One region of the Bradyrhizobium sp. HKCCYLRH2047 genome, then DNA from elsewhere that is predicted to be linked to it. Evidence: riboswitches for the same ligand, from Rfam matches in the RefSeq annotation. Region 1 holds a riboswitch; the other holds the start of a gene.
What was found. A riboswitch is a leader RNA that binds a small molecule or an ion and turns the genes downstream of it on or off. The one in region 1 is predicted to bind cobalamin.
Positions count from the first base shown of each region.

Region 2: it holds a riboswitch for cobalamin, as region 1 does, so the genes downstream of both, ACQR1D_RS31165 (HupE/UreJ family protein) here and ACQR1D_RS21255 (TonB-dependent receptor domain-containing protein) in region 1, are expected to answer to the same signal.

Region 1 covers NZ_JBNPUM010000008.1:403,611-414,513, reverse strand. Annotated here, with positions in the region: gene ACQR1D_RS21280 (HAMP domain-containing sensor histidine kinase) at 1-682, shown strand, start outside; gene ACQR1D_RS21275 (response regulator transcription factor) at 679-1,320, shown strand; gene ACQR1D_RS21270 (hypothetical protein) at 1,352-1,645, opposite strand; gene ACQR1D_RS21265 (SDR family oxidoreductase) at 1,645-2,502, opposite strand; gene ACQR1D_RS21260 (DUF2336 domain-containing protein) at 3,045-4,157, shown strand; cobalamin riboswitch at 4,364-4,581, shown strand; gene ACQR1D_RS21255 (TonB-dependent receptor domain-containing protein) at 4,693-6,753, shown strand; gene ACQR1D_RS21250 (hypothetical protein) at 6,829-7,407, shown strand; gene ilvC (ketol-acid reductoisomerase) at 7,724-8,743, opposite strand; gene ACQR1D_RS21240 (LysE family translocator) at 8,894-9,496, opposite strand; gene ACQR1D_RS21235 (class I SAM-dependent methyltransferase) at 9,768-10,457, opposite strand; gene ilvN (acetolactate synthase small subunit) at 10,461-10,903, opposite strand, start outside.
Region 2 covers NZ_JBNPUM010000022.1:39,567-50,469, forward strand. Annotated here, with positions in the region: gene cobN (cobaltochelatase subunit CobN) at 1-3,412, opposite strand, end outside; gene cobW (cobalamin biosynthesis protein CobW) at 3,422-4,459, opposite strand; gene ACQR1D_RS31160 (DUF1636 domain-containing protein) at 4,480-4,875, opposite strand; gene ACQR1D_RS31165 (HupE/UreJ family protein) at 4,879-5,511, opposite strand; cobalamin riboswitch at 5,631-5,823, opposite strand; gene cobU (bifunctional adenosylcobinamide kinase/adenosylcobinamide-phosphate guanylyltransferase) at 5,858-6,394, shown strand; gene cobO (cob(I)yrinic acid a,c-diamide adenosyltransferase) at 6,411-7,019, shown strand; gene ACQR1D_RS31180 (cobyric acid synthase) at 7,024-8,517, shown strand; gene cbiB (adenosylcobinamide-phosphate synthase CbiB) at 8,504-9,475, opposite strand; gene cobD (threonine-phosphate decarboxylase CobD) at 9,513-10,565, shown strand; gene cobS (adenosylcobinamide-GDP ribazoletransferase) at 10,562-10,903, opposite strand, start outside.

The DNA of each region.
Region 1 (10,903 bases):
TGCCCTGGAAGACGACGAACGCCGCCACCTCGCCCGCGAGCTGCATGACGAATTCGGCCAGTCGCTGGCGGCGATCCGGGCGCTCGCAGCGTCGATCCGTCACAGCGCGGCGCAGGATTGCCCCGCTCTGGTCGGCGAATGCGACGGCATCGCGCGCATCGCGAGCGACATGATGGAGCAGTTGCGCGGCGCGCTGATGCGGCTGCGTCCGCCTGATGTCGACGAGCTCGGCCTCGCCGGCAGCCTCGAAGGCCTCGTGGCCGGCTGGAACCGGCGGCAGCACGGCCGCACCGTGTTCGAGATCAGCCTGTCGGGCGACGTCGACCGGCTGCCCGGCATCGTCGCCAGCAACGTCTACCGCATCGCGCAGGAGGCGCTCACCAACGCCGTCAAGCACGCCGGCGCGACGCGCGTGCGATTGCAGTTGACGCTTCAGGACGGGCCGGCCCAGTCGGCGCCCGAGAGCACGACCGTGCTCACCGTCGAAGATGACGGTCCTGCCGGCGATGCGCCCGACAAGCCGGGCATGGGCCTGCTCGGCATGCGCGAGCGCGTCGCCTCCATGGGGGGCCAGATGAGTTTTGCGGCCACGTCCGGCGGCGCGCGCCTCCGCGTCGAGATTCCGCTCCCGGCCCTGCCCGGCCTCTCGCCTGCGCAGCCGGAAACGGCCTACGCGGCATGACGACGCCCGCCGGCACCATCCTGCTGGTCGACGACCATGCCGTGGTCCGCGAGGGCTACAGGTCGATGCTGCAGAAGCAGCCGGGGCTGCGCGTGGTCGCCGAAGCCGCCGATGGCGCCGAAGCCTACCGGCTGTTCAAGGAGGTCAGGCCCGATCTCGTCATCATGGACCTGACGATGCCGGGCGTCGGCGGCATCGAGGGCATCCGCCGCATCCGGCAATGGGATCGCGGCGCGCGCATCCTCGTGTTCACCATGCATGAGAATGCCGGCTTCGCGGTGCAGGCGATCCGCGCCGGCGCCCGCGGCTATGTCACCAAGAGCAGCCCGCCGGAGGCTCTCGTGCGCGCCGTCATGGACGTGCTGGCAGGCCGCATCGCGATCAGCCCCGACATCGATCACGAGCTCGCGCTCAGCCGCCTCTCCGGCGAGCGGGCCGCCGCCGAAATCCTGTCCGCGCGCGAGTTCGAGGTGATGCAGATGCTGCTGGCCGAACGGACCACCGACGAGATCGCGTCGGCACTGCATCTCAGCCCGAAGACGGTTGCCAACCTGCACTCGCTGATCAAGGACAAGCTCGGCGTCGCCACCGACATCGAGCTGGTGCGGCTGGCGCTGCGGCAGGGCCTGCTGAGCTGAGCCGGCGGGGCTTACATCCCCGCGAGAAAGCTCAGGAGTCGCCCTGCGGCGTTGCTGCCGCGTCCGACGCCGTGACCGGATCGTCGATCAGGTGAAACGCGCGCCCGAGCCGGCGCTGCACGCTCATCACGGCGCGGTCGACGTCGCTGATCAGGCTGTCGCCGAGAACGACGTGCGGGATCTCCCAGTTGCGGCCGCTGCGCACGTCGAGCGCATGAACCGCCGGCACGCGCGCGGTCTCGCAGCCCGGCTGCGCGCGAAGGTCCTCCTCGACCAGGCGGGTCAGCTCCGCCTGGGTCTTGCCGATGGTCGTCATCGCCGGCATCAGGGCCTGGTCGCGGGCATCAGGCCGAGCCGCTTGGCGATGATGCGATCGACGGTCCGTTTCGGAAGCACCCGCACGATCCATTGCCTCATGGCATCGGGCGCGATCTCGTAGCGCACCTTGGGCGCCGGCAAGGTCAAGGCGTCGGCGACCCGCGCGGCGATGGTCTCGGCCGGCAGCCCGGACTTGCCGAGATTCAGCATGAAGGCGCGGATCTTCTGCAACGCCGGGAAGAACGGCGAGGCCTGATACGGCGACAGGTCGACCTCGTCGGCCTTGGCCCAGATCGGCGTCTTCACCGCGCCCGGCGCGATGACGATCACGTCGATGCCGAACAGCATCAGCTCACGGCGCAGGCTCTCGGACAGCCCTTCGATCGCGTGCTTCGAGGTCGAATACGGCGCCAACAGCGGGTTGCCATTGCGCCCGGCCACCGAGCTGACCATCACGATCCGGCCCCGCTCCCCTTTTATGGCGGGATCCGCTCCGAGCAGCGGCGCGAACGCCTGGGTCGCGATCACCGGGCCGATGACGTTGACCTCCATCTGATGCCGGAACTGCGCGATCGGCAGCTCCGTCACCGGCCCCGCGACGGCGATGCCGGCATTGTTGACCAGGCCGGCGAGCGCCTCGCCGGCGAGAGCCGCCCGCACCTCCTGCGCGGCCGCCTTCACCGCCGCCTCGTCGGTCACGTCGAACAGCAGCGGCGTGAAGTTGGCGCCGAGCTCGCTGCGCAGACGGTCTGCATCGGCCTGCTTGCGAACGCTGCCGAACACGCGAAAGCCGCGCGCGAGCAGGTGCTTCGAACAGGCGAACCCGATGCCGGTGGATGCGCCGGTGATGACGACGGATTTCATGGGGACCTCAACGATTTGCGCGGCGATTATCGCACGGGATGCGGCAAGATGCTGGCGCTGATTTTTCGCGTGAGGTCATCACCCGCCGAGCCTGCCCCGGAACAACGGAATACGGCACGCAACGCACGGCGCGTCGGCAAAACGGCCGCGGCAAGAATGGGATTTAAGTTTCAATGCTTGAGAGGATGAGAGCTGACGTGAGATCGAGGGCAGCGACCAAACTGGATGAAGGAAGGTTTGTGACCTTATGAGATCGTTAACCTTTCCGCCTCGCTCGCCTGTCTTCGCCGGGTCTGCAAGGAGGTGATCGCACCTCATTCCATCGATTGTCCGGCGAATCTCCGAAAGGCCGGGCTCCGACCCGTCTTCCCCTCTATGCGTATCGTCTTAATTTTCCGTATCCGTGTTTCCCCGGAGTACTACGCCCTCCGCCCCTAACGCATTGTTATCGCCCGTGCCGAAAACTGCCCCGGCCGAAAGCCTTGCAGCGGATCCCACACGCGTTGCTGTCGCTCCGGCAATCCGGACCAACGAGCGCGATCGTGTCACAGCCAGAACAGCTTCCGCTTTCAGAAAACTCCATCATCACCGAACTCGAAGAAGCCGTCCGCAGCGGCTCCTCGGCGAAGCGCGTCAACACGCTGCGCCAGGTCACCAACCTGTTCCTGCATGACGGCGAACGCCTCAGCGAGGACCAGATCAAGGTGTTCGACAACGTGCTGTGCATGCTGGTCTCGCGGGTCGAGACCCGCGCGCGGGCCGAGCTCAGCAAGCATCTCGCGCCGGTCGACTATGCGCCCGTCGAATTGATCCAGCAGCTCGCCCGCGACGACGAAATCTCGGTGGCCGAGAACGTGCTGATGCACTCGAGCCGGCTCACCGAGCATACGCTGGTGGAGGTCGCGGCGACCAAGGGCCAGGATCACCTGATGGCGATCTCCAGCCGCCCGCATCTGACCGAGGCGGTGACCGACATCATCGTCGACCGCGGCGAGCGCCGGGTCATCCGCAAGCTTGCCAACAACCAGACCGCGCGCTTCTCCGAGACCGGCTATTCCGGGATGATGGCGCATGCCGAGGACGACGACGAATTGTCCGAGATCATCGGGCTGCGCATCGACCTGCCTACCAAGCATCTGCGCGACCTCCTGCGCCGCGCAACCGAAGCCGTGCGCGCCAAGTTGATGGCCTCGGCGCCGCCGGCGTTGCAGCAGGAGATCAAGAAAATCCTCAAGGCGATCGCCGACGTTGCGCGCAGCGACGGCGGCCTGATCGGGCGCGACTTCACGCTGGCCGAAGAGGCCGTCAAGCGCATGAAGGGGCTGAACGAGCTCAACGATGCCGCCATCGCCTTCTTCGCCGAGACCCGCCGCTTCGGCGAGGTGTCCGCCGCACTCGGCCTGCTCAACAACGTCCCGACCGAGATGATGGCCAAGGTGCTGGAGGGCCCGCGCACCGACATCGTGCTGATCCCCTGCCGTGCCGCCGGGCTGGCCTGGTCGGTGGTGGCGAAGATCCTGACCCACCGGCCGATCAAGCACGCCATCGACAGCGACACGCTGAAGCTCGCGGAACGCGACTATTCCCGCCTGTCCCTCGACACCGCCCAGCGCACCCTGCGGTTCTGGATGGTGCACAACAAGGTCGAGAAGTAAGCGGCGCTCGCAAGCGATCCGCGCCGGAATTGATTCGCGCCTCACATCCCGCTGTCGTCCCTGCGAACGACAGCTGTGGGGCGTCGCGGGCGCCGGGTATCTCACGCCGAACGCGGCGGCCGAGAGAGTTCGCCACACGCAATCCACTCCAGCGCGTTATCGCCAGGAGATCACCGGGCGCTGGATTGACTTTGGTGCGCCCGCACTCCTACGGTGACGGCGACGGTGCCCCTCGACCGGGGCTCAATAGGGAATGCGGTGCCGGATGCGTCTCGCAAGGGACGTGACCGAAGGCCGCAGCTGCCCCCGCAACTGTAAGCGGCGAATCTCGCGTCAGAGGCCACTGGGAAATCTCGGTCCCGGGAAGGCGACGTGGAGGTGACGACCCGCGAGCCAGGAGACCTGCCGTCAGCCGTGGTCACACGCGAGGATGCCGGTCGGGGCGTTATTGGCATCGTTTTCAGGCAGGCCTGCAAAGGCGTGCATGAGACCTCGTTCGCGGTGACGTGCCACTGACGTCATGCCGAGGTCACTCGTGTCTCCCGTTCCCCATGCCAGGCGCCGTCGCGCCCTTCTGTCGTCGTTCTGCCTCCTCTCGTCGTTCGCGCTGCTCGGTCCCTCCCCCGCAACGGCGCAGCAATCCGCCTCGCCCGATCTGCTGCCGCCGGTCGAGGTCGACCCGCCGCACCGGCCGATCGCTCCGAAACCGGCCATCCCCCGCAGAGCCGGCAACGCCGCGCATCAACAGATGCCGGCGGCAAAGCCGGAATCGCCGGCCAGCCCGCCCGTCGCGGTCAGCCCGGCCGGCATCGTGACGCCGGTCGCCAACGTCGCGAATGCGATCACGGTGGTGACCGACAAGGACATCGCCGCGCAGCAGGCCCGCACGGTGCCGGACATCCTGAGCACCGTCCCCGGATTGAACGTCGTGCAGGCCGGCGGCCCGGGCGGCCAGACCAACGTCTTCATGCGCGGCACCAATGCCAACCACACCAAGCTCATCATCGACGGCATCGACGTCGGCGACGTCACCAACAGCAACGGTGCGTTCGATTTCGCGCATCTGCTCGCCGCCGACATCCAGCAGCTCGAGGTGCTGCGCGGGCCGCAGAGCGGGCTGTACGGCTCCGATGCGATCGGCGGCGTGATCTCGGTGATCACGCGCAAGGGCGACGGCCCGGCGCGGGCGACCGCCTCGGTCGAGAGCGGGTCGTTCAAGACCTTCAACCAGTCGGCCGGCGTCAGCGGCTCACAAAACAATGTCAACTACGCGGTCAATGTCGCGCACCTGCACGCCGGTGACGTGCCGGTGACACCATGGCAACTGCTCCCGGCCGGGCAGAAGGCGATCGGCAACGCCTACGACAACGTGACCGCCTCGTCCAAGCTCGGCGTCGATCTCAACGAGGCCTGGACGTTGAACTCGGTGATTCGATACACCGACGCCACACTGCTGTTCACCGGCGACAGCGGCTTTCCCAGCGTTCCCGATGCTATCAGGAGCAATCACACCGTCCACCAGCTGGCAACACGCGAAGAGGCCGTGTGGTCGCTGCTCGGCGGCCGCATCAGGAACTACTTCGGCGTCAACTACGTGAACAACTGGTCGTCGGATCTGACGGCCGGCAATCCCGTGGCCGCGGTCGCCACGGGGGAACGCATCAAATATGACTGGCACGCGGTGACCGAACTGGCGCCGCACAACAATCTCGTCGTCGGGCTGGAGCAGCAGACCGAGCGGCTGAAAACAACTGATCTTTCCGCCGAGAACGGCAACAAGGCCGGCTTCATCGAGTTGCAGACGGAGTTCGCCAAAAGCTGGTTCGTGGTGGCGAGCCTGCGCAACGACGTCAACGAGCAATTCGGCGGCCATGGCACCTTCCGGATCGCGCCGGCGGTGATCCTGCCGGTCACCGGGACCAAGCTGAAGGCGAGCTACGGCACCGGCTTCAAGGCGCCGACCTTGAGCCAGCTGCACCAGGATTTTCTGGCCTTCAACTTCTTCGCCAATCCCAACCTGAAGCCGGAGCAGAGCACCGGCTACGACGCCGGCTTCGAACAGCCGCTGTTTTCGGATCGCATCCGCTTCGGCGCGACCTACTTCCACAACAGCATCACCAACCTGATCAATTTCAACGCCACCTTCACCTCCTACGCCAATGTCGGCCTCGCCACCACCGAAGGCACCGAGAGCTTCGTGACGGCTGATCTCACCGACCGGATCTCGCTGCGTGCAGACTACACCTTCACCCGCGCGGTCGATGCGGCCACCGGCCAGCAGCTATTGCGGCGGCCGAAGGAAAAATGGAGCGCCACCGCGACCTGGCTGCCGACCGACGCGCTGAGCCTGTCGGCCACCGTGCTGCGGATCAGCGACTGGCTCGATGTCAGCCGCGACGGCATGACCACGGGCCTCGTCGCGCCCGGCTACACGATCGTCAACCTGCGCGGCGACTACGCGCTGTCCGACCAGGTCAAGCTGTTCGGCCGGATCGATAACCTGTTCAACCGTCACTACCAGAACCCGACCGGATTCCTCGCGCCGGGCTTCGGCGTGTTCGGCGGCCTCCGGGTGGCGAGCTCCGGTGTGCAGTGACGCTGCCGACCAACCTCCCGGCGGCTGACAGAAGCTGCCGAAATGGACTACAATCGCAATAGAAGGAGATGTTCCATGACTCTCGACGTTCTCGCCCGATCTGGTTCCGGGGCTCGCCTCGCGCCCGTTCCGCAACGGCATGCCGCTGCGTTCTGCTTCGCGCTGCTGACAGCGGCCTGCGCGCTGGCGAGCTTCGTGTTCGCCTGCGCGACGCCGTTTGCGGCCTTCGCCGTGATCGCCGCCGCCATGCTGCCGCTGCGCATGGCGCTGCCGGTGATGCTCGGCGCCTGGCTGGTCAACCAGGGCGTCGGCTTCGGCGCGCTGCACTATCCGGTCGATGCCAACACGCTGGCCTGGGGCGCCATGATCGGTGTCGCGGCGCTCAGCGCCACCGTCGTGGCCCGCATGGCGCTGGCGGCTTTGCGCACGGCACCAGCGCCGCTCGCGTTTGCCGTCGCGCTCCTCAGTGCCTACGCCGCCTATGAGCTGGTGCTGCTGGCCGCCACGCCCGCACTCGGCGGGGCCGCGAGCTTTACGCTCCCGATCGTCGCCCGCCTCGGCCTGACCAGCGCCGCCTGGCTGGTCGGCCTCGTCGCGGTCAGTGAGATCGTCCGCCTGCTCACGCCGCTGGCTTCGCGGCACACGGCGTCCTGACCGAACCAGCATCAGCGGTTAGGCGCTCGTCGTCTTCCCGCCCACTGCCGTCGTCCCCGCGAACGCGGGGACCCATACCGCGTGATGTGAGTTGGCGGAAACGGTCTGGATCATCGTCCTTCGCAAAACAAAAGCCGGTGGTTATGGGTCCCTGCGTTCGCAGGGACGACAGCTGTGGGTGTTGCAAACGGCCGGGCTGAACCACGCTTCGCCGTCGCAGCCACGAAAAAGCCTCCGCCCGACAAGGACGGAGGCTTTTGATTGAGCCGATGGCGGGGACCGCGCTACCGCGGTCCCAACCGTCGAATATGACAGCTCAGTTCTTGCTCTTGTCGACCAGCGCGCCCTTCTTGATCCAGGGCATCATGTCGCGCAGGCGGGCACCGACTTCCTCGATCGGGTGCTGGGCAAGCTTGGCGCGGGTCGCCTTGAACGAGGTCTGGTTGACCTTGTTCTCCAGCATCCAGTCGCGCGCGAAGCGGCCGGACTGGATGTCGTCGAGCACGCGCTTCATCTCGGCCTTGGTCTCCGGCGTGATGATGCGCGGGCCGGTGACGTACTCGCCGTACTCGGCGGTGTTGGAGATCGAGTAGTTCATGTTGGCGATCCCGCCTTCATAGATCAGGTCGACGATCAGCTTGACCTCGTGGAGGCACTCGAAATAGGCCATCTCCGGCGCGTAGCCGGCCTCGGTCAGCGTCTCGTAGCCGGCCTTGATCAGTTCGACCAGGCCGCCGCACAGCACCGCCTGCTCGCCGAACAGGTCGGTCTCGCACTCTTCCTTGAAGGTGGTCTCGATGATGCCGGCGCGGCCGCCGCCGATCGCCGAGGCGTAGGACAGGCCGAGGTCATGGGCGTTGCCCGAGGAATCCTTGGCGATCGCGATCAGGCAGGGCACGCCGCCGCCGCGCTGGTACTCGGAGCGGACGGTGTGGCCGGGGCCTTTCGGCGCGATCATCAGCACGTCGAGATCGGCGCGCGGGTCGAGCAGGTTGAAGTGGACGTTCAGGCCGTGGGCGAACACCAGTGCGGCGCCCTGCTTCATGTTGTCGTGCAGGTGCTCGCGGTAGATGTCGCCCTGCAGCTCGTCCGGGGTCAGCATCATCACGAGGTCGGCCCACTTCGCGGCCTCGGCGACTTCCATCACCTTGAAGCCGGCGCCTTCGGCCTTCTTGGCCGAGGCCGAGCCCTTGCGCAGCGCGATCGCGACGTCCTTGACGCCGGAATCCTTCAGGTTGAGCGCGTGGGCGTGGCCCTGGCTGCCATAGCCGACGATGACGACCTTCTTGCCCTTGATCAGGTTCAGATCGGCGTCGCGATCGTAGTAGACACGCATTGTCGTTTCCTCTTTGAGATGGCCGGAATTGGCTGAAAAGTCAGACGCTTGGGTGAGGCACGGGCGGCTGCGCCCGGACGAAATCCGGCCCGTGTCTAGAGCATTTTGGGTCCCGTTGGAAACCCCGATCTCGCATGGCGGCGGCGTCCTTCATGCGTCCATGAAGACGGGATAGAGCGAGGCGAGCAGCAGCGCGGCCATCAGGATGTTGAAGGCGCGGACCGCACGGTCGGAGCTCAGCAGCGGCCGCAGTGCGGTGCCGAACAGGGTCCAGGTGATGGTCGAGCCGATCGCCATCACGAAGCTGATCGCGACCTGCAGCCCGACATTGGCCGGAAAGCTGGCAATCGCGGCATAGGCGGTGATGGTGCTGATCACCATCACCCAGCCCTTGGCGTTGACCCACTGGAACAGCGCCGCGCCCCAGAACGACATCGGGCCGCGCGGCGTGGTGTCCTCAGGCTTGGTCGATCCGGACAAGGCGATCGCAACCGCCAGGTAGATCAGATAGGCCGCGCCGAGATATTTCAGAACGTCTTGCAGGACCGGGTAGCGGATGAACACCGTGGCCAGCCCGAAGCCGACCGCGCCGACCATGAAGGCGAAGCCGAAGCTGACGCCCATCATGTGCGGCACCGTGCGGCGGAAGCCATGGGTCACGCCCGACGACAGCAGCATGATGTTGTTCGGCCCCGGCGTGAACGCCATCACGAAGGCGAAGGTGACGAAGGCGATGAGGAGCTGCTGGGACATCAGGACGTTCTCGCCGCAAGCAAGCACTGACTTGCGGTCACCTGCGCATGGCGGCCGCGCCTGTCGCGGCGCGGGCAGTGCAACCTCGCCCCGCTTGCGGGGAGAGGTCGGATTGCATCGCCAGGTGCAATCCGGGTGAGGGGGTACAGGTCTAACGGCGAACGCTCCCCGTGCGGCTGCCCCTCACCCCGACCCTCTCCCCGTAAGAACGGGGAGAGGGAGCGCACCGTCGCCTGCGCGAAAGTGAGACTCACCAATCTGCCGCTCATAGCTAGCCCTGCCCCGCCGGCTTCTGCAGCACGTAGGTCGCGTGCATCGGGGCGTGATAGTCGGCGGACACCGTGACGAAGCCGACCTCGGTCAGCATGCGCTCCATCACCCAGGCGAAGGTGGAGTTCTCGTCGCGCATGTGGGTGATGACGCTGTCGCGGGCGAGGTCGTGGTTCTTGATGTTGAAATCCGCCCATTGCTCAACCGAGCGCTCCGCGCCGTCGGGCATGGAGACATAGACGATGTCGCGCAGGAAGAACTGCGCGCCCGGCTTCAGCGCCGCGAAGATCCGTGCCAGCGCCACCGCCTTCCAGAAATCCGGCAGGTGGTGCAGCGTGAACTCGCTGGCGATCAGGTCATAGGTGGCAGGCTCATAGGCGAACGACAGCAGCCCCGCCGAATGCATCCGCACCGCGGTACGGCGGTCGCGGGTGTAGATCTTGGTCAGCGCCAGCATCGCCGGCGAGATGTCGATGGCGTCTACCACGGCCCCCATCAGCGCCGCTTCCGTCGCCAGCACGCCATTGCCGCAGCCGATGTCGGCCACCCGCCAGCCCGGCTTGACACCGAGCATCTTCAACGCGGCGCGCGCACGCTCGTCGGCATCGTCGCCCGAACCGTAGATCGAGGCCACGGCATGATCGAGACCGATCCGGTTGCGTTCGTTGTAGTACCAGTCGCGCGCCAGCATGGCTCACATCCCTTCCGGTCCCCGCCCGATCGCCGCAATGCCGGTCCTGGCGACTTCCACCAGGCCCAGCGGACGCATCAGATCGATGAATTGCGTGATCTTGTCGGTGTTGCCTGTGATCTCGAACACGAAGCTCTCGGTCGTGGCGTCGATCACGCGGGCGCGGAACGCATCCGCCAGCCGCAGCGCCTCGACGCGCGGCTCGCCGATGCCGCGCACCTTGACCATCGCCAGCTCGCGCTCGATCGCGCGTTTCGTCAGCGTCATGTCGACGACGCGATAGACCGGGATCATGCGGTCGAGCTGATGCTTGATCTGCTGGATCACCATCGGCGTGCCGGTCGTGACGATGGTGATGCGCGACAGGTGCTTCTGGCTCTCGGTCTCGGAGACGGTGAGGCTCTCGATGTTGTAGCCGCGCCCCGAGAACAGGCCGATGACCCGCG
Region 2 (10,903 bases), on a different contig from region 1:
TCTCCTTTTGCGTGAGGCGCGCGCGAGCCTGCACGATCTCGTCAGCGACCGCATTGCGGCGCGGCACCCAAAGCCGCCGGCGCAGCGCATCCTCGAACCGCGAGACGATCGCGGCGACGGCCGCAGGATTGCGCGCGACCATGCCGTCCAGCACAGCTTCGTCACGCAGCAGCGCGCCATGCGCCAGATCGAACAGGTGCTCGGCGACGGCATCGGAGGTGGCCGCAAAGGCATAGAGCGCGTCGACGCCCTGCGCGATCTCGGCCACGCCGCGATAGCCGTGAGCGAGCATTCCGTTGATCCACCGCGGATTGGCGAGACGGCCGCGGACCACGCGGGCAATCTCCTCGCTGAAGCTCCGCGCCGTCGGCGCCTCCGGACGGCTGGTGTCGAGATGCAGCAGCGCGGGCGACGCGCCAAGCGACGCTGCGGCGGCGGCAAAACCTCCGGCGAAATCGGCGACCTCCTCGCCATCGAGCAGGTCGCGCTCACGATCGTCCTGCGGATGCACGAGGGCATCGGCGCTGCGGACGCGGGCGCGAAACGTGTCGGAGGCCGACGCGCCGTCATGCGCTCCGCCAAAACTGTAAGCGGTGCTGTCGAGATACGCCTCGCCGAGCTGCGACCGGCTCGTCCAGTCCATCCCGAGCGCGAGATCGGAGGCAACGGCGCCGTAGCTGCCGGGCGCGCCGCCGAACACGCGCGCCAGGCTCTCGCCGCGCCGCCGGGCCGCGGCCAGCGGATTGTCGGCATCGTCCTCGTCGAGCGCCGCCACCTTCTGCACGGCGAGATCGAACAGCGCGATCTGCGCTTCGAACAGGTCGCGGAACAGCCCCGAGATCCGCAGCGTCGCATCGATGCGCGGGCGATCGAGCATCGCCAACGGCAGCACATCGACGCCCGTGACGCGATTGGAGTTGAGATCCCAGCGCGGCCGCACGCCGAGATAAGCCAAGGCCTGGGCCAGATCGTCACCGCCGGTACGCAGCGATGCTGACGCCCAGAGATCGAGCATGAGCGCGCGCGGATAGTCGCCATGGTCCTGCAGATAGCGCCGGATCACCTCGTCGGCGGCGCGCTGGCCAACCAGAGCCGCAGTGCGGGTCGGAATCGCGCGCGGGTCGATCGCGGTCAGATTGCGGCCCGTGGGCAGCACGTCGAGACGGCCGCGGCTCGGCGCGCCGGCGGGACCGGCGACGACGCGCCGGCCATCGAGCGCGGCGAGCAACGCGCTGCGCTCGGCCGCCGCGCTCCCGTCAATCCGGGCTGCGATGTCGGCGCGATCGATAGTCGCTGCCGCCTGTCCCGTGGCCGCAATGATCGCATCGGCCAACAGGCCGGTCGCCGCCGTGTCGGGCGCCTGCCCGAACACGTGCAGGCGGTCACGCACCGCGAGCTCCTTGATGTCGCAGAGCTGCGCATCGAGCTGCGCGATCGCCTCGCGTCCGGCCATGGCACGGTCGAGCCCGCAATCGGCGGCCAAGCCGCTCTGCCAGGCTCGCGCGACGATCTCCTCCTCGAGCAGCTTCAAGCGGCGTTTGTCGAGACCATCCGCCTCGGCATACTCCTCGACCAGCCCCTCCAGCTCCAGCAAGGGTCCGTGCAGGCCGGCCTGCGACAGCGGCGGCGTCAGATGCCCGAGCGTCAGTGCCGACAACCGCCGCTTGGCCTGCATCGCTTCGCCGGGATTGTTGACGATGAAGGGGTAGATCACCGGCAACGGGCCCAGCACGGCCTCCGGCCAGCACGCGCTCGAGAGCGCCAGCGCCTTGCCCGGCAGCCATTCCAGCGTGCCATGCGCACCCAGATGAATCAGCGCATCGATCCGCTCGGCCTCACGAAGATGCGCGTAGAGCGCGACGAAAGCGTGCCGCGGCGGCACGCTGGTGTCGTGATAGCCGGACTTGCGGTCGGCGCGATGGCCACGATCCGGCTGCAACAAAATCAGCAGTTTTCCTGTACGCAGCACCGGGAAACGGAACGCGCCATCCCGGAATGCCGGGTCGACATCTGCCTCTCCCCAGGTGTCGTGCAAGGCGCGCTGCAGATCATCCGGCAACAGCGCCAGTGCGGACTGATAGGCTGCGAGCGGCACGACGAGCTCATCTGCCTGGTCCCGCAGCAGCGCTTCGATGTCGTCGGCGATCGGCGCTGCGCGGCCGATGTCGTACCCGCTGTCCGCCAACAGCCGCGCGATCGCGGCCGCGCTTGCGCTGGTGTCGAGACCGACCGCATAGCCGCGGCGGCCGCCGCGTGCCGGATAATCGGACAGCACCAGCACCACGCGCCGTTCGCTGGCCGGCAGCGCGCGCAATTGCGCCCATCGCGCCGCGAGCCGGGCGACGTAAGCAATACGGTCCTGTTGAGGCACATAACGCATCGCGCTGAACTGCAGACGCTCGTCCGCCGGTGCCTCACCCTTGAACGCAATCGGGCGCGCCAGCAGCCGGCCGTCGAGCTCCGGCAGCACGACATTCATCGCAAGGTCCGTCGGCGACAGTCCACGCGCCGAGGAAGCCCAGGCTTCCTCGGTGCTCTGTGCCTGGATGATCTGCAGAACCGGCGCGTCCGCGAGGTCGAGCGCCGTTGTGCCGTCCTCGCGCTGCGCCGAGAACGCGGTCGCGTTCAAGATGACCGCAGGACGCCGGTGCCGGACCAGTCGCGCCAGCGCATCGCCGATGCTGGGATCCTTCAGGCTGGTCACCGCGACCGCGACCGCCGCCAGCCCTTCGGCTTCGATCGAACGCATCAATTCCGCAATCCCGGCCGTATCGGCGGCAAGCAGGCTCGCACGGTAGAACACGATCAGCGCGCTCGGCCGTGCATCATCGTGGCTGCAGAGGTCATCGATGCCGACCGCGCCGCGGTCGCGCGCGAAGCCGACGATGGAGCCGAGCGCGAGCGGCTCGCCAAACGGCGCGTCACCGCCAAGCAGGCTCGCGAGATAATGCAGCGCCTCGCGCGCATTGCCGACGCCGCCCTCGTGCAGATAGCCATAGAGCCGCGACGTCGCGTCGTGCGGCAAGGTCGAGAGCGCATCGAGCCGGTCGTCGGCGCGATCGTCGCCCGGCAGTGCCGCGAACAGGATGTTGCGGCTGCGGCACACCGACGCGATGCGCTCCAGCCCGTAGCGCCAATAGTCGAGCCCACCGAGACAACGCACGACGACGGCGCGCGCCCCGAGCACGACGCGGTCGACATAGAGATCGACCGACATCGGATGCTTCAGCCGCTTCAGGCTGGCGAGGCGCAGGCTGGGCAGCTCGGTCGACGTCGCGGTCCAGGCTTCGGCCAACGCCGACAGGTCGGTGTCCGAGAACGACAGCACGACGATCTCGGCCGGCGACTGCGCAAGATCCACGGCCTGTTCGAGGTCGTCGAGATCCCCGCCCGTTGTCGCCAGCAGGTGCATCGGTGACGCCTACCCTGTGATCAGGCTCTGGATGGCGGCGGCATCGAGGCCGCGCTCGCCGATGATCACCAACCGCCCCTGCCGCGATTCGCCCGAGCGCCACGGGCGCTCGAACTGATGCTGGATGCGGCTGCCCACGGCCTGCACCAGGAGGCGCAGCGGCTTGCCGGCAACTTCCACGAACCCTTTCACCCGCAAGACATCATGCGCATCGACGGCGGCCGCGATCCGGTCGACGAGCGCATCGGGCGAGGCCTGCGCCGGGACGTCGAGCACGAAGCTCTCAAAATCGTCGTGATCATGCTCGGCCTCGTTGTCGTGATGCGACGGCCGGGCGGCGAGATCGTCCTCCGCTGCGGCGCCGAGCCCGAGCAGCACCGACGCCGACAGCCTGCCATGCTCGGTCGCGATCACCTTGACCGCGCGCTGCACCTTGGCGGCGATCTCGGCGGCGACATCCTTGCGCTGCCCCTCGCTCATCAGATCGCTCTTGTTCATCACGACGAGATCGGCGCACAGCAACTGGTCCTCGTAGACCTCCTCCAGCGGGTTGTCGTGATCGAGCGAGGCATCGGTGGCGCGCTGCGCCGCGAGCGCTTCCGGATCGTCGGCGAAGCGGCCCGCAACCACCGCCGGGCCGTCGACGACCGCCACGACGCCGTCGACCGTGACACGCGTCGCGATCTCGGGCCAGTTGAAGGCCTGCACCAGCGGCTTCGGCAGCGCCAGCCCCGAGGTCTCGATCACGATATGCTCCGGCGGCTCCTTCTGATCCAGCAGGCTCCTGAGCGCGGGCACGAAATCGTCGGCGACGGTGCAGCACAGACAGCCGTTCGACAGCTCGACGATGCGATCCTCCGGACAGTCCGGCACGCCGCAGCCCTTCAGGATGTCGCCGTCGATGCCGACGTCGCCGAACTCGTTGACGATGATGGCGAGCCGGCGGCCGTTCGCGGTCTCGATCAGATTGCGCACCAGCGTCGTCTTGCCGGCGCCGAGAAAACCGGTGACGATGGTGCAAGGCGTCTTGGCGAACGACTTCGTCATGGCGATGCGATCTCTCGGTTTCAGCGTGGCGCCGACAGCGCAGGCACGCGCGCGACGGTGTTCTTGCGGATGTATTCCGGGCGCTCGCGCCAGGCCGGCAGGCCCGCATCATGGCGCTGATGCAGCTGCGCGAATGCCAGCACATCCCGCGCATGCAGATCCGGATCGAGCGCGCCGAGCACATAGGTCCATTTGCCCGGCGCTGTCACCGCAACCGTGCACGCACGATTGCAGTTCGACAGGCACTCGACACCGACAACGGTGACGCCGGCGCGCTGCGCGGCCGGCACCGTCTCGATGGCTGCGAGCAAACGGGCACCGGCCCGCGGCTCGTCCGGCGGCGCAGCTTCAGGCGCCTGCGTGCGGCAGGTGACGCAGACGAACAGCGTCGTCTCTCCAGTCTCCGATGCGATCATCAATCAGCCGATCACGCCGGCGGCCGTTGCGGCGGCAACGCCGCCCACCAGCACGATGGCAGCGCCCGCGAGCCGCAGCGCCAGCGGCGCAGCCGCCTTGGCCTTCGCCGACAGCAGCCTGGTGCCGAGGAACGCACCGGCCGCGATGACGGTCTGGATCACGAGCAGCCCGGCGAGATAGGCTCCAAGCGGAGAGTTCTCGGCGCCGACGATCGATTCACCCAGCGCATATCCGTGGACGAGGCCGGTCACGGCGAACAGGCCGGCAACCGGCAACACGCCGAAACGCCCACGCATCACCACCACCAGCCCAACCACGGCGGTGGTCAGGCCGACCAGCAGCTCGGCAGCGGGGATGTTGGCCTTGGCCACATGCAGGCCGACGCCCGCGATCATCGCGGTGGTGAAGGCGAGCACCGGCGCGAAGCCGCGGCCCAGAAGAGCTGCAACGATGCCTGCGCCCACGATCGCCGCCAGATGGTCGATTCCGATGATGGGATGGCCGAGGCCGGACAGCATCCCCTGCGCAAACGTCTGCGGCAGCTTGCCGCCCATCATGTGATGCGCGAAGGCGGGATCGGCGGCGAGCAGCAACAGGCTCGCGGCTGCAAAGGTCGTGGTACGGGTCAACTTCATGGCCGTCTCCGTCGCTTGCCGGCTCCCCAGAGGACCGGACGATGCGCTGCATCCGACGGCATCCCGCCCATCCCGGCGGGATCAGAACCAGCATCGCGACTCCCCGCGCGACGGGTCGGCCAACAGCAATGTCGACGGCAGGTCTCCTGGCTCTCGGGTCGCTGCATCAGGCCACCTTCCCGGTTTCCCAGTGGTGTCTTGGCCTCACACTCGCCGATTACAGTTGCGGGGGCAGCCACGGCCTTGGGTCAAGAACCCGCACCGTGTTCCCTAAATCTCTCCTTTCGGAGAACCGTCATCTGTTAGATACGGGTCGCGCCAAAGCCCGTCAATCGGAATCGTCCCCATGGCCCCTGCCCCGCCGCACCCCGTCCTGCCGCGCCTGACGCTGGTGCTCGGCGGCGCGCGCTCGGGCAAGAGCCGCCATGCCGAGGCGCTCGTCACCGCCCTTCCGCCGCCCTGGACCTATGTTGCGACGGCGCAGGCGTTCGACGCCGAAATGACCGACCGGATCGCCCAGCACAAGGCGCGCCGCATTGAGGGATGGCAGACGCTGGAAACGACACATGATCTCGCCGGCCTCATCCGGGCACATGGAGATTCGGGCACGCCGATGCTGATCGATTGCCTGACGCTCTGGCTCAGCAATGTGATGCTCGCCGACATGGACGTACCGGCCAGATGTGCCGAGCTGATCGATGCGCTCAGGAGCGCGAATGGCCCCATCGTGGCCGTGTCCAACGAAGTCGGGCTGGGCATCGTGCCGGACAATGCGCTGGCGCGCGCCTTTCGCGACGCCCAGGGTCGACTGAACCAGGACGTCGCGGCCGTGGCCGATCGCGTGATCCTGATGGCGGCAGGACTGCCGCTGACTTTGAAGTGACAAGGAGAACATGCCCGTGACCGAAAGCGCCGACGATTCCCGCCACAAGGCGAAGATGGAGAACCGCAAGGCGGTGCAGGATGCCGAGGTCGCCTCCAAGACCGTGGAGAAGGGCCTGCTCATCGTTCACACCGGCAAGGGCAAGGGCAAATCGACGGCGGCGTGGGGCCTGATGCTGCGCGCGATCGGCCGCGGCTTTCGCATTGGCGTCGTGCAATTCGGCAAGGGCGCGTGGGAGACCGGCGAGCGCAAGGCCATCGAGACGTTCGGCGACCAGGTGTCGTGGCACACGCTCGGCGAAGGTTTTACGTGGGAAACCCAGGATCGCGCGCGCGACGTCGCCGCGGCCGAGCGCGCCTGGGCCAAGGCAAAGGAGCTGATGGCGGATCCGTCGATCCGGCTGCTCGTTCTCGATGAGCTCAACATCGCGCTGCGCTACGATCATCTTGATATCGCCGACGTCGTCGCCACGCTCGCAGGGCGCCGTCCCGATCTGCACGTCGTCGTCACCGGCCGCAACGCCAAGCCGGAGCTGATCGAGGCCGCCGATCTCGTCACCGAGATGAACCTCGTGAAGCATCATTTCGCGGCCGGCGTGAAGGCGCAGGAAGGCATCGAGTACTAGGCTCATGAGCGCGCGCGCCATCATGTTCCAGGGCACCGGCTCCGACGTCGGCAAATCGCTGATCGTCGCAGGACTCGCGCGCGCGCTGACATTGCGCGGCCTGAAAGTAGCGCCGTTCAAGCCACAGAACATGTCGAACAATGCCGCCGTCACCGCGGATGGCGGCGAGATCGGCCGCGCCCAGGCGCTGCAGGCGCGCGCGGCGCGGCGGCCAATGACGGTGCACATGAACCCGGTGCTGCTGAAGCCGCAAAGCGAGATCGGGTCGCAGGTGGTGGTGCAGGGCCGCGTCATCGGCAACGCCAAGGCGTCGGCCTATCAGGCGATGAAGCCGCAATTGATGAATGCGGTGCTCGAGAGCTTTCACCATCTGGCTGCTGATGCCGACATCGTGCTGGTCGAAGGCGCCGGCTCCGCCTCCGAGATCAACCTGCGCGCCGGCGATATCGCCAACATGGGTTTTGCCCAGGCGGTGCAGATTCCGGTGGTGCTGATCGGCGACATCGACCGCGGCGGCGTCATTGCGAGCCTGGTCGGCACCCAGGCGGTGATCGCGCCCGCGGATGCCGCACGCATCGCGGGTTTCCTCGTCAACAAGTTCCGCGGCGATCCGGCGTTATTCGCGTCGGGCATCAACGAGATCGCGCAGCGGACGGGCTGGACGTCGCTCGGGCTCATTCCGCATTTTTCCGATGCGCGCCGCCTGCCCGCCGAGGATGCGCTCGGACTGGCTGAACGCGGATCATCGGAAGGACGCAGGCCGAAGGTCGTCATCCTCGCCTATCCGCGCATCTCCAATTTCGACGAGTTCGATCCGTTGCGGCTGGAGGACGGAATCGACCTGCAGTTCCTGCGCCCGGGCACGCCGATTCCTGGCGACGCATCCATCGTGATCCTGCCGGGCTCGAAGGCGACGATCGCCGATCTCAGCGCCCTGCGTGACGCCGGCTGGGACATCGATCTCATCGCGCATCTGCGCCGCGGCGGCCGCGTGCTCGGCATCTGCGGCGGCTATCAGATGCTCGGACGCATGATCAGCGATCCCGACGGACACGAGGGGGCATCTGGTTCTGTCACGGGACTTGGGCTGCTTGACGTCGAAACGACCCTGACCGACGACAAGGCGTTGCGCGAGGTCCAGGGCACGCTGATGGACGGTCAATTGTCGTTTCACGGCTACGAGATGCATATCGGCCGCACCGAGGGATTGGCGACACAGCGCCCCTTCCTGACCTTCTCCGATGGCCGGCGCGATGGTGCCATCACGGCCGATGGCCTGGTTGCCGGCTGCTACGTACATGGCCTGTTCGCCGACGACGGCCTGCGTAGCCACTGGCTGCGCGGCCTCGGCTCGACGACGAGCGGCCTCGTCTATGAGACCGATGTGGACACGACGTTGGATGCATTCGCGGCGCATCTCGAGCGCTACGTCGACGTTGACCGTATCCTGGCATTGGCGAGCAAACCCGCGCCCCCCGTGGCGACTACAGGATCCTGACCAGGACGAGGCCTGCGACGACCGCCGCCTGAACCAGACACGCCAGCCGATACAGCCGCAGGGCACGCCGGATGTCGGACGCGTCGAGATCGGCGCGCCCGTCTCCCATCCAGGCATCGGTGACGAGATGACCGTGATAGACGCGCGGCCCTGCCAAGCGCAATCCAAGCGCACCGGCCATCGCCGCTTCCGGCCAGCCGGCATTGGGCGAACGATGCTTCGATGCATCGCGTGCAACGTCTCGCAGTGCGGCCGAAGCCGAAGCGTTGGGGATGCAGACCGCAGCGGCTGCGATCCACAGCGCGGACAGGCGCGAGGCCGGCAGGTTGACGAGATCATCGAGCCGCGCCGCCGCCCAGCCGAACGCGCGGTGACGGTCCGAGAGATGACCGATCATGCTGTCGGCGGTGTTGAGAGCCTTGTAGATCAGGATGCCTGGAAGACCGCCGATGACGAGCCAGAACAACGGAGCCACGACACCGTCGGAGAAGTTTTCAGCCAGGCTCTCGACCGCGGCCCGCGCGACGCCGGCTTCATCCAGCCGCTCGGGATCGCGGCCGACGATCATCGCCACCGCCCCGCGGCCGCCGTCGAGTCCCTGCTGCTCCAGCCCCTCTGCAACTGCGGCGACATGCGTATCGAGACTGCGCTGGGCCAGCAGGCTGCTTGCCACCACACCAAGGATGATGGTTGCAACCGGCTCGCCGACGAGCGCCTGCACGATCCATGTTGCAACGAGGCCGGTGGCCATCAGCCCCACGACGAGCAGGCACACGAGCCCAATGCCACGCGCGCGTCGTGCGGCAAAGCCGTCTGCTGCCCTGTTCCAGCGGCGGTCGCCCCATGCTATCAGCGCGCCCACCCACATCACGGGATGACCGATCCGCTGCACCAGGACCTGGGGATAGCCCACGGCCGCCTCGACGAGGAGCGCCGTGAGCGCGAGAGAGACGAACATCGATCTCCGCTGAAGGAAAGGCATGTAAAGGAACGAGATGGACGACAGAGCGACTAGCACGCATAAGGATGAGCCGGAAGCGATCCTTCACGGCGGCGATCTCGCTGCGGTCAGCCGTCTCTACCCGGACGCACCGCTGCCGTGGATCGATCTGTCGACCGGCATCAATCCGATCCCTTACCCCGTGCCGACGGTCCCGGCTGAGAGCTGGACACGGTTGCCCAGCAAGCCCGACGAGGACGCGCTGCTGTCCGTTGCCGCTGCACGGTACCGCCTGCAGACACCCGCATCGATTGTTGCGGCCGCAGGCACCCAAGCGCTGCTGCAGATTCTGCCGCGCCTGCGCGCTTCGAGTTCGGTCGCTGTGTTTGCGCCGACCTACGAAGAACATGAGCTCTGCTGGCGCCGCTGCGGTCACCGAGTGCGTTTGGTCGACAAGGTCGATGCGCTGGCGGAAGCAGACGTCGCCATTGTGGTCAACCCGAACAATCCCACTGGACGATTGCTGCCACGCGCCACGCTCCACTTGCTCGGCGTGACGCTCGCGCGTCGCAACGGCCTGCTTGTGGTAGACGAAGCTTTTGCTGATTTCTGTCCCGTGGAGGCGAGCCTGATTCCGAGCTTGCCACCAGCCACTCTGGTGCTGCGATCGTTCGGAAAGGCTTACGGCCTGGCAGGATTGAGGCTCGGCTTTGCCATAACTTCCCAGGACCTGGCCGATCAATTGCGCCGTGCGCTGGGTCCATGGGCCGTGTCTGGACCTGCGCTTGCGATAGGTTCGATTGCTCTGGCTGACGACCAATGGCTGCGGGACGCACGCGTGAGGCTGGTGTCCGACGGACAACGGCTCGATACGATGCTGACCGCGTCCGGCTGCCAAATTCACAGCCTCGGTTCCAGGGCTCTTGGCGGAACACCCCTGTTCAGGCTGGTCGAGAACGCGAATGCTGCCGCATTGGCCGAGCGGCTCGCCCGGCACGGCATCCACGTCCGGCGTTTTCCGGCTCAGCCGAACTGGCTGCGCTTCGGCCTGCCGGGCGATGAGTCCGAGTGGCAGCGGCTGGCGCAGGCGCTCGGCGGCGCCTTCTAGCCGAGCACGCAGGCGGCAAGCAGCAGCGTTTCCGTGACCTCGATGCTGGCGCCATGGCAATCACCAGTGATGCCGCCGAGCCGCCATTGCCAATAGAATGCGACCGCCGGCAGGAGCACGATGGCGAGCAGCGTCGGGACCGCGCCGGCCAGCGCGGCGATCACGAGCACGCCGCCCCACGCGATAATGACATTCCAACCGACGCTGTTCGCGACGCTCGCGCCGAGCCCCGGCTTCAACGACAGCAGCGTCTTGGTGCAGACCAGCGTTCCCAGCCGTGCCCAAGCCGGGATCAGCAGCAGCGCCCAGGCCGTCGGGCCCGTGGCCAGCTCGGCGGT